3 regions of the Streptomyces sp. HSW2009 genome follow, and region 3 is predicted to be linked to each of the others. Evidence: riboswitches for the same ligand, from Rfam matches in the RefSeq annotation. Region 3 holds a riboswitch; each other region holds the start of a gene.
What was found. A riboswitch is a leader RNA that binds a small molecule or an ion and turns the genes downstream of it on or off. The one in region 3 is predicted to bind cobalamin.

Region 1 (4,016 bases), on a different contig from region 3:
GCGCCAACTCGTGCGCGTAGTAACCCGGGTCGCGGGTCAGCAGCCGCAGCCGCTCGCCGAGCCCGTCGGCGGCGCGCACCAGGTGGCCGAGGCCGAAGGTGAGCGATTCCAGGCAGACCACGCTCATGCCGCCTGCTCCTTCCAGTGCGCGGGGCACGCGGCGCGGTTCCACGCCATCGTGGACCAGGGCATGGTCATCTCCTCGGGGCTGCTGACGTCGACGGGGGCGAGGGTGGCGAGGTCGAGGGCCTCGGCGTGCCGGGCGAAGACCCGCTCCACGTAGCGGTGTCCGGTGTCGGCGCCGATCACCAGGTGCAGCCGGTCCGGGTCGCGGCGCGCGGCGTCGGTGGCGGCCAGGTAGCCGGCGCCGGTGGACAGACCGGCGAAGACGGCGTGCTCGCGCAGCAGCGCAACGGCCCCGGACAGGGCGTGCACGAAGTCCATCCAGTGCAGGGCGTCGTAGAGGTGGTGGCGCACGTTGTCGAAGACGATGGAGGAGCCGATCCCGGCGATGATGGCCTCCGGGTCGTGGTGGTCCTGACTGCCGAAGGTGACGCTGCCGAACGGCTGCACCCCCACCAGCCGCACGCTGGGGTCGGTGCGCCGCAGATGGGTCACCAGCCCGCCGGTGGAGGCGCCCGAGCCGACGCCGCCGACCACGGTCAGCGGCCGGCCGGCCAGCGTGTCGGCCAACTCGGCGGCGACCGCGTCCGCGATCTCCCGGTAGCCCAGGTAGTGGATGTCGTCGTGGTACTGGCGCATCCAGTGCACGTCCGGGTGGTCGGCGAGGATCTCGCGCACCCGGCGCACCCGCAGTTGCTGGTCGAGCTTGAGGTTCTCGGACGGCTTCACCTGCTCCACGGTGGCGCCCAGCACCTCCAACTGGGCGAGCGTGGTGGCGTCGACGGTGGTGGAGGCGACGATGTGGCAGTGCATGCCGTAGCGGTGGCAGGCGAGCGCGAGGGCGTGCGCGTAGATGCCGCTCGAACTGTCGATGAGCGTCTGGCCCGGGCGCACCACGCCCCGGTCCAACAGGTCACGGACGGCGCCGAGCGCCGAGTAGATCTTCATCGACTCGAAGCGGAGCAGCACCATGCCGTCGGTGAGGCGGATCAGATCGGGGACCTTCAGGGCATCGGCGATGTGGGGGTGGATCACCCGTAGCCTCCTTGGGCGAATGAGCACTGGTGGCCGAGCGAACGGAAGAAGGCGGAGAGTTCGGACTTGACGTCGCTGGCCGGGCGGTCGGCGAAGAGGTAGCCGACCAGCGAGCCGGTGTGGGCGACGAAGACGCCGTCGGCCCCGAACCGCTCGCGGTGCCCGAGCACGCTGGCGAACGTCTGCTTGGGCAGCGCCTCCTGGGAGAGCACCGCACTGGTGGTGGCGGCCCGGGCGACGACGGCCGGGTCGCCGGTGTCGAATCCCTTCAACAGGTCGGTCAGACACCGCTCGTACTCCTCGCCGCGCCGCCGGTAGTGGCGCAGCAGCAGCGCGGTGACCGCGCCGGTGTCCACGGTGCCCGGCTCGGTGACGAACGCGGTGTGGAAGCCGATGGCGGTGCCGAGGGTGCGCACCACCCGGTGCCGGGCGCTCAGGTGCAGCGCGAACTCGTCCAGGAAGACGCTGTCGGCCCGCTCGATCGCGGCCAGGATGCCGAGCACCACCTGCTGGTCGTACGGCAGCGTGAAGAGCCGGAACAGACAGCGCAAGGTGGCCACGACATCGGCGGTCGAACTCGCCATGCCGACGCCGATGCGCAGGTCGGAGTGGGTGCTCCAGTGCCCGGGCGGCAGTTGGAGGTCGAACCGGTCGAGGAACAGCCGCACCGCCGTCGCCGCCTTCGCCCCCAGCGGCAGCGGACCCGGCGGTCCTGCGCCCGGTGTGAAGTACACCCAGGAGTGCCGGTCCACCGGGAAGGAGACCAGGGCGATGTCGGGCGTCGGACCGGCGCGCAGCGGGCCCTGGTAGAGCTCGCCGAGGGTGCCGTGGCAGACGCCGGCGGCGATGGCCGGAACCGGGGCCATGATGGGGGCGCCGGGCGGGGGCGCGGGCGCTGTGCGCGGGGGTGGCGCGGGTGCGCCGGACGGAGCCGAGGGCGCGGGCGGTGCGCCGGGGAGCGCGGGTGCCGCGGCCGGGGCCGTGATGGGGGCGGGCGTCGTGTCCGGAAGCGCGGTGGGTGCGCCGGTGGGGGTACGGGGACGATGCGCCGATCGGCCCGGTTGCGGAACTCCGTGGCCAGCCATGCGTCCTCCCTCGTCATCCCGTGCCCCGAGCGATGACGGGGGAGGGGCGAGGGCGAAGCGCGGGGGTGAGGCCCCGCGCAGCCACCTGTACCGCCGACCCAGTCCACGAGGCCACCGTGCACGCACCACGTGCACCACGCACGTGAGCAGCGGCAGGTCTTCGGACTCATGGGGCCTGCCGGACTTCCGACGGACAGCTACCGGCCACCGCTCCCGGCCCGCCACTGCGGGTCGGACGTCGATGGCGTGAGCTCCCACTCACCGTTGCGGGACAGTCCCGGATTCACACCGGGTTCCCTCTTGCGTCACGCCACTGGTGGATGGCGTGAACCAACTGCGCCTATCAGCGTAGGGGCGCCGCTCCGCAGGGGACAGAGCGAGTTCGCCCGTTGTCCTGATGTAGCGGTGTTGTCCTGATGCAGACGGTAGCTGGAGTGAATCTTGTGGGTGACACTGCTTGGTTGGCGAGGGAGGGGAGTGGCACGTGTGAGTGGTGTGGCGATCGGGACAGCGTGGTGAGTGGGCCGGGGGCCGGGTGGGGCTGTGCGTGCCGTACGGGGCGGGGCCTGCGTGGTGCGGAGCGGTGTGGTGCTGATCCGGCGTGGCCTGGCGCGGTGTGGTCCGGCGTGAAGTGGCGTGGCGCCGCGGTGCGGTACGGCGTGGTGCGGTTTGGTCCGGCGTGGTGCGATGCGGCGTGGTGCGGTTCGGCCCGGCCCACCGACTGCCGTCCGCTGCCCACCGCCCGACTGCCCGCCGCTTGCTTGCCGCCCGACTGTCGACCGCCCGCCGTCCCCAGCTGTCGACCACGGCCCGCCGCCCGACTGCCTGCTGCCCACCCGCTGCCCACCGCTCACCACCCGTCGTCCGCAGGGCTCCCGGCCGGCTATCGCCCCGGCGCGATCATGGTGGGGCCGGTACGACCGTCGTGACCGGCGCGGATGGAGGTACCCCGTGGAACACCCCGTGGACATCAGGACCCGCGTCTCCGCGTACGCGATCGTCGTGGAGGCCGACCGGCTGCTGCTGACCCGGCTCTCCGCCGCCTCGCCGGTCTTCGCGCCCGGGCTGTGGCACCTGCCGGGCGGCGGCATCGACCCCGGCGAGCAGCCGGCCCAGGCGCTGGCCCGCGAACTCCACGAGGAGAGCGGCCGTACGCCACGCGCCGTCCGGCTAGTGGACGCCAAGAGCTACACCGCTCACCGCAACGGCACGCACTGGCACCTGACCGGCCTCTTCTACGCGGTGGACCTCGCCCCGGGCACGCTACGGGTCACCGAGACGGACGGCGCGACCAGCGCGGTCGACTGGCACCGGATCGCGGACCTGACCCCGGAGCTGCTGTCCCCGGCCGCGATCGACGCACTGGAGCTGCTGCCGCGGGCGGCCGGTTGGCGCACGGGGTTGCCGACGGACTGACGGCCCGGGGCGCCGACGGGGTGGCGGGCTGACGCGGTCCGGGGGCTGACGAGGTGACGGGCTGACGGTCCGGGGTGCCGCCGGGGCGCGGCGGGATGCGGCGGGGCGCCTCGCTCCGCCTCACCCCCCGCCCCGACCCGCCGGCGCCCCGATCCGCCGGTGCCCCGGCCCGTGGCGCCCCCGCGCCATCGGCGCCCCGGCGCCTACTTGCACTCGGTCGTGCGCTTGAGGTCCGTGAGCCAGACCGTCAGCGACTGGGTCAGCTCGGCCCGTAGCCCCTGCGGGTCGGCGTCCACGCGCGGGCCCGACCAGGTCTCCTCGGTACGGGCCAACGTGTTGTCGCCGATGGCAGTGAAC
Region 2 (4,016 bases), on a different contig from region 3:
AGCCCCGGGAATCCAGGAGTCCGGGGCTCCGGGCAGGAGTCCGGTATTTCGGGAAGGAGAAGCCCACATGATCACCCGCACCGCACGCCGGGCCGCGCACTGGGGGCGCCGGATGCGCTGGTACGTACGCGAGTTCACCGGCGAGAGCACGTACGACCGGTACGTGGCGCACGCCCGCCAGCAGCATCCCGGGCGGGTCCCGGACAGCCGCGCCGAGTTCGAACGGCGCCGGATGGACGAGCGCGACGCCGACCCCCGGGGCGACTTCCGCTGCTGCTGAGGGCCGGGGCGGCAGGCGGCACCCGTGCAGCGCCGACGGGCCCGCGCCGCCCCGGGCCCCGCCGCCCGGGGCCCCACCCCACCCGCGCGACCCGTACGGGCCGTACTGGCCGTACTGGCCGTACTGGCCGTACTGGCTGTCCGGCCAGCCCTGCCCGTACGGCCATCGCGCCGTACCGCCCGCGGAACTACGGAGCCACGGGCCCGCCCCACACCCAGCGACGGGGCCAGCGTCCCGCGGAGCCCCTACGGAGCCAACGGAGCCGGGGCGTCCCGACGCGAGTCACGGGGCCGCGGCTCCAGCGCGCTCACCCCCTCCGGTGCCGTGCGAACAGGTCGGTCGCCGCATTGGTGTCACCCGGCACCAGGTGGTCGTCGGCGGAGCCGAACACCACCGTGCGCGCGTGGGCGTCGGTGAGGTACGCGTCCGGTGGGGTGGTCGACTGGGTGCCGTCCGTGCGCAGGGAGAGCCGTTCGACCTCGCCGGTGCGCAGGTCACGGGCGAAGAGGTCGTCGACCCCGTTGGTGTCGCCGGGCACCAGGTTGCTGGCCCCCGAGACGAAGACGAGGGTCTTGCCGTCGCCGCTGAACTGGCCGAACAGGGAGTCGCCGGCCGCCGCGCCGCCCCCAGGCGCGCGGCTGACCCGCTCCGTCGTACCGCGCTTCAGATCGCGCAGGAACAGGTCGAAGGCCCCGTTGGTGTCGCCCGGCACCACCACGGCCGACTTGCTGGCGAACAGCGCGAAGCGGCCGTCGGCGCTGAGCGCGTGGGTGGTGGCGCCGATCTCGGCGCCGTCCTGCATCACGCTGGCGGCCACGGTCCGGCCGGTGCCCAGGTCGTGCACGTACATCGGCTCGAAGCGCGGCTTGCGCGGTGCGCTCAGCCCGGCGCCGGGCCCCGAGCCACGCTCGCCCCAGAGGTCCTGGGGGTGGCTCCGCGGCGGACCCGGGCGGCCGGCGCGCCCCGCAGCCTCCACCACCCCGGCGTCCCCCACACCCGTCACGGCCCCGGCGTCCCCAGGCCTCTCCGCTCCCGGCCCCTCCGCCGCCGGACCGTCCATCGCCAGGCCGTCCGCCACCGGACCGTCCGCACCGGCATCCGCTCCGGCGTTCCGCCCCCCGCTCGCCCCCGCGCCCGGCCCCGGGTCGCCCACCGGGGAGCGGGAGATGAAGCCCACTTGCCGGCCGTCGGCGCTGAGTACCGGCCGGGCCGCCGCCCGGGGTGCCTGGGCGCCGTCGCTGGTGACGTTGGCGCGCCGGATGGTGCCGTCAGTGCGGTCGAGCGCGAAGATGTCGGCGACCCCGTTGGTGTCGCCCGGCACCAAGTCGGCGCGGACCGACTGGAACGCCACCACCCGCCCGTTCGCACTGATCACCGGCATCTGTAGGCCCTTGTCCGGTTGCGGGTTGGGCGGCAGCAGCCGCTCCGTGCGGTGGGTGCGCCGGTCGTGCAGGAACAGGTCCTCCTGCCACGGCTGGTCGGGCGGCAGGTCCCTGCGCCAGGCCGCGAAGGCGAGCAGCATCCCGTCGGCACTGGCCGACACGTCGGAGACCTCCCACTCGGGGCCCGTCAACGCCAGCCGCTCGACCCGCCCGGTCGCCAGGTCGCGGACGAAGGTGTCAGAACGCCCGTCGGTGTCGCCGGGCACCACCTGGTCGGCGTCGGTCGTGAAGGTCAGCCAGCGGCCGTCCGTGCTCAGCGCGTACCCGTAGGACTCGCGCGCCAGTTGGCCGCCGTCGTGCGCCAGGCTCACCCGCTCCGTGCCGGGCGCGCCGGGCGCCCCGTGCCACGCCCTCGCCCCGTGCTGCCCGCCGGCCGATGCCGCCGCGGTCGATGCCACCGCGGTCGATGCCCCTGCGGTCGATGCCGCCGCGGCCGGTCCGGCCAACAGCCCCGCGGCTAACCAGGCACAGGCCGTCCCCGCCAGCGCCGTACGCGTTCTCGCTCGGGTGTTGCGCATCCCGATTCCCACCCCTTCGCCTGCCGATGTCCGCCGTCGTCCGTGAACGGCGTGCGACGCACCCAACTCCGCTCCGGGGCGGGGGTCAACACACCAGGACTGTGGCAAGCCACCAATGCGCGACCCGCCGGCCGAACCGTTCCGGCCCGTGATGACGGGCCCGACGGGCCGCCAACGAACACCACGCATTAGCACATCCGTACGGGATTCCTTCCCATCCGACACAAGATGTGGGGGCGCATGCCCGGGCCAACACAAGATGTATGCTCATCCTCGCTGTCGCCGCAGGGGAATCCGGTGGAAATCCGGAACTGTCCCGCAACGGTGTACGTGTGCCGTTTTGCGCGCCGTGAGTCCGAGGACCTGCCGACAGTACGCCCATGGCCCGGGGTGCCGCCCCGGCCGCCGGGCGTCGTATTCGTCCGGGCCCCGCGGGTTGGGCCGGTGGACGCTGCGTGGCATGCCGAGACCGCGGTCGCGGCCTGCCCCGCGCGTGCCGCCCCGCCCCGCGTGGCCCCTTGCCGAGCGAGGGAGAGCCACCCCGTGACCATCGCGCCTGCGGACCCCGTTTCACGCGAGTCCGTGCCCGTGTCAGCGGCCGAAGGAGCCGGGACCGCACTGCTGCGGGTCCTGACCGACCTCACCGCCGACCTGCCCGCCACCGACCCGGGGAAGGTCGCCGCCGCCGCGCTGCGCGGTCGCCATCCCGGCTCGGACGAGGCGGAGTTGCGCTCCCTGGCGACCGAGGCGGCGGCCGGTCTGATCGCCGAGGAGCCGCAGTACTCGCGACTCGCCGCGCGGCTGCTCACCCGGGCCGTCGCGGAGGAGGCCGCCGGGCAGGGCGCGGTCTCCTTCTCCGCCTCGGTCGCCGTCGGTCACCGGGAAGGGCTCATCGCCGACGAGACGGCGGAATTCGTACGGGTGCACGCCGCACGGCTCGACGCCCTCCTGGCGGAGACCAACGCCCGCGTCGACGGCGCGTCCGGCGTGGGCCGGGCCGACGACCGGTTCGGCTACTTCGGACTGCGCACCCTGCACAGCCGCTACCTGCTGCGCCACCCGATCACCCGGCAGGTCATCGAGACGCCGCAGCACTTCCTGCTCCGGGTGGCCTGTGGCCTCGCGGACGGCGCCTCCGAGCAGGCGGTGGCGGACGTCAGCGAGTTGTACCGGCTCACCAGCTCGCTCGCCTACCTGCCCAGCTCCCCCACGCTCTTCAACTCCGGCACCCGGCACCCGCAGATGTCCTCCTGCTACCTGCTGGACTCGCCGCTGGACGAGCTGGACTCGATCTACGACCGCTACCACCAGGTGGCCCGGCTCTCCAAGCACGCCGGCGGCATCGGCCTCTCGTACTCCCGCATCCGCTCCCGCGGTTCGCTGATCCGCGGCACCAACGGGCACTCCAACGGCATCGTGCCGTTCCTGCGCACGCTCGACGCCTCCGTCGCCGCGGTCAACCAGGGCGGTCGCCGCAAGGGCGCGGCCTGCGTCTACCTGGAGACCTGGCACGCGGACATCGAGGAGTTCCTCGAACTGCGGGACAACACCGGCGAGGAGGCGCGCCGGACCCACAACCTGAACCTGGCGCACTGGATTCCGGACGAGTTCATGCGCCGGGTGGAGACGGACGCCGACTGGTCGCTGTTCTCGCCGGCGGACGCGCCCGACCTGGTGGACCTGTGGGGCGAGGAGTTCGACGCCGCGTACCGGGCGGCGGAGGCCGCGGGCAAGGCCGTCAAGACCGTGCCGGCGCGGGTGCTGTACGCGCGGATG
Region 3 (4,016 bases):
CACCACGCCCAGTGGCGAGCGCAGCGAGTGCACGTCGATGCCGCTGCCCGCGTTGTCGGTGAACTCGCCCTTGAGCAGGTGGGGGATTCCGGCAGCGAACTCTACGACGTCCAGGCCGCGTTGGAGGTCACCGTGGGCGTCGGCGACGGTCTTGCCGTGTTCGGCGGAGAGGGTGCGGGCGAGCGAGTCGCGTTCCGCGTCGACGAGTTGGAGGAACTTGAGCAGGACGCGGGCGCGCCGCTGCGGGTTCCATTCGCCCCAGACGCGCTGTGCCTGTTCGGCGTCGGCGATGGCTGTTTCGGTCTCCGTACGCCCGGCCAGTGGGACGCGGGACTGCACGGTGCCGGTGTTGGGGTCGTGGACGTCGGCGAACAGGCCGGAGGTGCCGGGGGTGCGCTTGCCGCCGATGAAATGGGTGAGTTCGTGGACCATGGGAGGTGCTCTCCTCAGGTGGGAACCGGGATGGCACGGCAGGCCGGCCGACCGCCACCGGATGGGTGTGCGGGGTCGGGTGCCGTGGGACGCGAAGGCCGAAGAGCCGTCACGGAACGTCAGGAAGTGGCGTGTCTACGCCGTGCGTTCCGCCGATTCGCCTGGGTCATGGGTAGCGACCGGTGCCATGCGTGTCTGCTCCATCCTCGTGGAAACACGGACCATCCCGCGGCCGGTATCCTGACTCCCGGATCAGCGCGCGCACTCCGCCTTCCCGACGGACGGGTCCGTCAGTGGCGTTCCACCTGCTTGAGCACGCACTCCCCGGTCACAGTGGCGGGACCGCGCCGGAATCGCACCGGCTTCCCTGACACCGCGGGCCTTGTTCACGAACATATAGTTGGACGTCCAAGTAAGTCCACCCCCACTCCCCCAGTTGCCGACCGGCTGACCCAGGCGGCTCACCCAGGCGGCCCACCCGGTGGCCCAGCTCCGAGCGGCCCGCGCCTGGCGCGCCGCGCCAGGCTGTCGCGCCCCGCCCGCTGCCCCGGCGTACGGCGCTGACCTGCTCGGACACCGGGTACGACGGGTCGGTACGGGGCTGCCGCGCAGCCCGGGCGGCCAACGTCCGGCGCGGCAGGGCGTGCCGGTCCGGCGCTCCGGCCAACGCCTCACCACAGGTGACCCACCTCACCCACACCGGCTGGGCCACCCACCCCACCGGTCGGCGTCTGCGGTTAGGCTGACTGGCGCAGCAGGTTCGCCCCGTCCGCCAGGCGGGACGCGTCGTAAGAGGGAACCCGGTGGGAATCCGGGACTGCCCCGCAGCGGTGAGTGGGAACGACAGTCGTCATACGCACTGGGTCCAGGTGGCCTGGGAAGCGACGGCCAGTAGGTGTCTCGTACGTCAGGGACGCGCCCGCGAGTCCGAAGACCTGCCCGCTGCCCGCGCCCGGGCCACCGTGCGCGGTTGTTTCGGTGACCTCGCGGGAAGGTCGGCGTGCCCACCGGGTGGGCGGTTGCGCTGTCGTGGCGCAGGCGCGGCCACCCGGCTGTTCACTCCTTCGCCCGCTCGGTCCGCCGAGACCTCAGGGATTCATCTCGCGAAGGAGATCTCCGTGACAGCGAAGTCCGCAGCCGCGGCAGCACGGGCCACCGTGTACGGCTACCCCCGGCAGGGGCAGGGCCGGGAGTTGAAGAAGGCGGTCGAGGGTTACTGGCGGGGCCGGGTCGACGCCGACGCCCTCGCGGCCACCGCCGCCGAACTCCGCGCCGACACCTGGCGCCAACTCGCCGCAGCCGGCATCCACGAGGTGCCCACCGGCGACTTCTCGTACTACGACCATGTCCTGGACACCACCGTCATGCTCGGCGCGGTCCCCGAGCGGCACCGGGCGTCCGTCGCGGCCCATCCGCTGGACGGCTACTTCGCCATGGCCCGCGGCACCCAGCAGGTGGCGCCGCTGGAGATGACGAAGTGGTTCGACACCAACTACCACTACCTGGTGCCGGAGTTGGGGCCAGGGACGGCCTTCTCCGCCAACTCGACCAAGCAGGTCGGCGAGTTGAAGGAAGCCCTCGCGCTCGACCTGGCAGCCCGGCCGGTACTGGTGGGGCCCGTCACCTATCTGCTGCTGGCCAAGCCGGCGCCGGGGGTGGCGGCCGACTTCGACCCGCTGACGCTGCTCGACCGGGTGCTGCCGGTGTACGCGGAGGTGCTGGCCGATCTGCGGGCGGCGGGCGCCGGGTGGGTGCAGCTCGACGAGCCGGCCCTGGTACAGGACCGTACGCCGGCCGAGTTGGCCGCCGCCGAGCGCGCCTACCACGCGCTGGGGGCGTTGGCCGACCGGCCGAAGCTGCTGGTCGCCTCGTACTTCGACCGGCTCGGGGAGGCGCTGCCGCTGCTGGCCAAGGCGCCGGTGGACGGGCTCGCCCTGGACTTCACGCGGTCCGCCGCCGGCCAGTTGGACGCGCTCGCCGCGGCCGGCGGGCTGCCGGGCAAGCGGCTGGTGGCGGGCGTCGTGGACGGTCGCAACGTCTGGGTCAACGACCTGGCCGCGTCGCTGAGCACCCTCGGCACCCTGCTTGGCCTCGCCAACCGCGTGGACGTCGCCGCCTCCTGCTCGCTGCTGCACGTACCTCTGGACGCATCGGCCGAGCGGGACGTGGAGCCGCAGCTCCTGCGCTGGTTGGCGTTCGCCCGACAGAAGGTGGGCGAGGTCGTCACCCTGGCGACCGGGTTGACCCGCGGAACGGATGCCATCGCCGCCGAACTGGCCGCGAATCGGACCGACTTGGCGTCCCGGGCCGGGTCGCCGATCACCCGCGATCCGGCGGTGCGGGCCCGTGCCGCGGCGGTGACGGACGCCGCCGCGCGCCGCTCCCAGCCGTACGCCGAACGGTCCGCAGCCCAGCGCGCCCACCTCGGGCTGCCGCTGCTGCCGACGACGACCATCGGTTCGTTCCCACAGACCGCCGCGTTGCGCACGGCCCGTGCCGACCTGCGGGCCGGGCGCATCGACGCGGCCGGGTACGAGGAGCGCATCAGGGCGGAGATCCGCGAGGTGATCGCCTTCCAGGAGCGGGCCGGGCTCGACGTCCTGGTGCACGGCGAGGCCGAGCGCAACGACATGGTGCAGTACTTCGCCGAGCGGCTTTCCGGCTATCTGGCCACCCAGCACGGGTGGGTCCAGTCGTACGGCACCCGTTACGTGCGTCCGCCGATCCTGGCCGGCGACGTCGCGCGCCCGGAACCGATGACGGTGGCCTGGACGACGTACGCACAGTCACTGACCGGCCGCCCGGTCAAGGGCATGCTGACCGGCCCGGTGACGATGCTGGCCTGGTCCTTCGTCCGCGACGACCAGCCGCTGGGTGACACGGCCCGGCAGGTGGCGCTGGCGTTGCGGGACGAGGTGGCCGACCTGGAGGCGGCCGGCACCGCGGTCATCCAGGTGGACGAACCGGCGCTGCGCGAGACGCTGCCGCTGCGCGCCGCCGACCGGCCCGGCTATCTCGCGTGGGCGACCGAGGCGTTCCGGCTGACCACCGCTGGCGTACGGCCGGACACCCAGATCCACACCCATATGTGCTACGCGGAGTTCGGTGACATCGTGCAGGCCATCGACGACCTCGATGCGGACGTCATCTCGCTGGAGGCGGCCCGCTCGCACATGCAGGTGGCGCACGAGTTGGCCGCGCACGGCTATCCGCGGGAGGCGGGCCCCGGCGTGTACGACATCCACTCGCCGCGGGTGCCGAGCGCCGATGAGACCGCCGCGCTGCTGCGGATGGGCCTTGCGGCCATCCCCGCCGAGCGGCTGTGGGTCAACCCGGACTGCGGTTTGAAGACCCGGGGTTGGCCGGAGACCCGGGAATCGCTGGCGAACCTGGTCGCCGCGGCCCGTACCGTCCGCGCCGAGAGCGCCGGTTCCTGACCGCACCGCAGGTCAGCGGGTCGACACGGGACCGTACCGCCGCCGGGTCCGCGGCGGCGGTGATCGCCACCCGGGTGCGCCGAGCGTGCCCGGGTGGTGTGGGCCCGGGTGGTGTGGGCCCGGCGGGTGGCGGACCGCCGGGTGGCG

Region 1: it holds a riboswitch for cobalamin, as region 3 does, so the genes downstream of both, AAHZ94_RS10130 (GHMP family kinase ATP-binding protein) here and metE (5-methyltetrahydropteroyltriglutamate--homocysteine S-methyltransferase) in region 3, are expected to answer to the same signal.
Region 2: it holds a riboswitch for cobalamin, as region 3 does, so the genes downstream of both, AAHZ94_RS17605 (ribonucleoside-diphosphate reductase subunit alpha) here and metE (5-methyltetrahydropteroyltriglutamate--homocysteine S-methyltransferase) in region 3, are expected to answer to the same signal.

The regions. Positions count from the first base shown of each region.
Region 1 covers NZ_JBEHZD010000090.1:11,875-15,890, reverse strand. Annotated here, with positions in the region: gene AAHZ94_RS10140 (ATP-grasp domain-containing protein) at 1-127, opposite strand, end outside; gene AAHZ94_RS10135 (cysteine synthase family protein) at 124-1,158, opposite strand; gene AAHZ94_RS10130 (GHMP family kinase ATP-binding protein) at 1,155-2,024, opposite strand; cobalamin riboswitch at 2,378-2,594, opposite strand; gene AAHZ94_RS10125 (NUDIX hydrolase) at 3,195-3,659, shown strand; gene AAHZ94_RS10120 (SRPBCC family protein) at 3,863-4,016, opposite strand, start outside.
Region 2 covers NZ_JBEHZD010000220.1:2,594-6,609, reverse strand. Annotated here, with positions in the region: gene AAHZ94_RS17615 (CstA-like transporter-associated (seleno)protein) at 68-280, shown strand; gene AAHZ94_RS17610 (TolB family protein) at 588-2,240, opposite strand; cobalamin riboswitch at 2,504-2,625, shown strand; gene AAHZ94_RS17605 (ribonucleoside-diphosphate reductase subunit alpha) at 2,784-4,016, shown strand, end outside.
Region 3 covers NZ_JBEHZD010000062.1:5,315-9,330, forward strand. Annotated here, with positions in the region: gene AAHZ94_RS07750 (CoA-acylating methylmalonate-semialdehyde dehydrogenase) at 1-432, opposite strand, end outside; cobalamin riboswitch at 646-825, opposite strand; cobalamin riboswitch at 1,185-1,377, shown strand; gene metE (5-methyltetrahydropteroyltriglutamate--homocysteine S-methyltransferase) at 1,551-3,869, shown strand.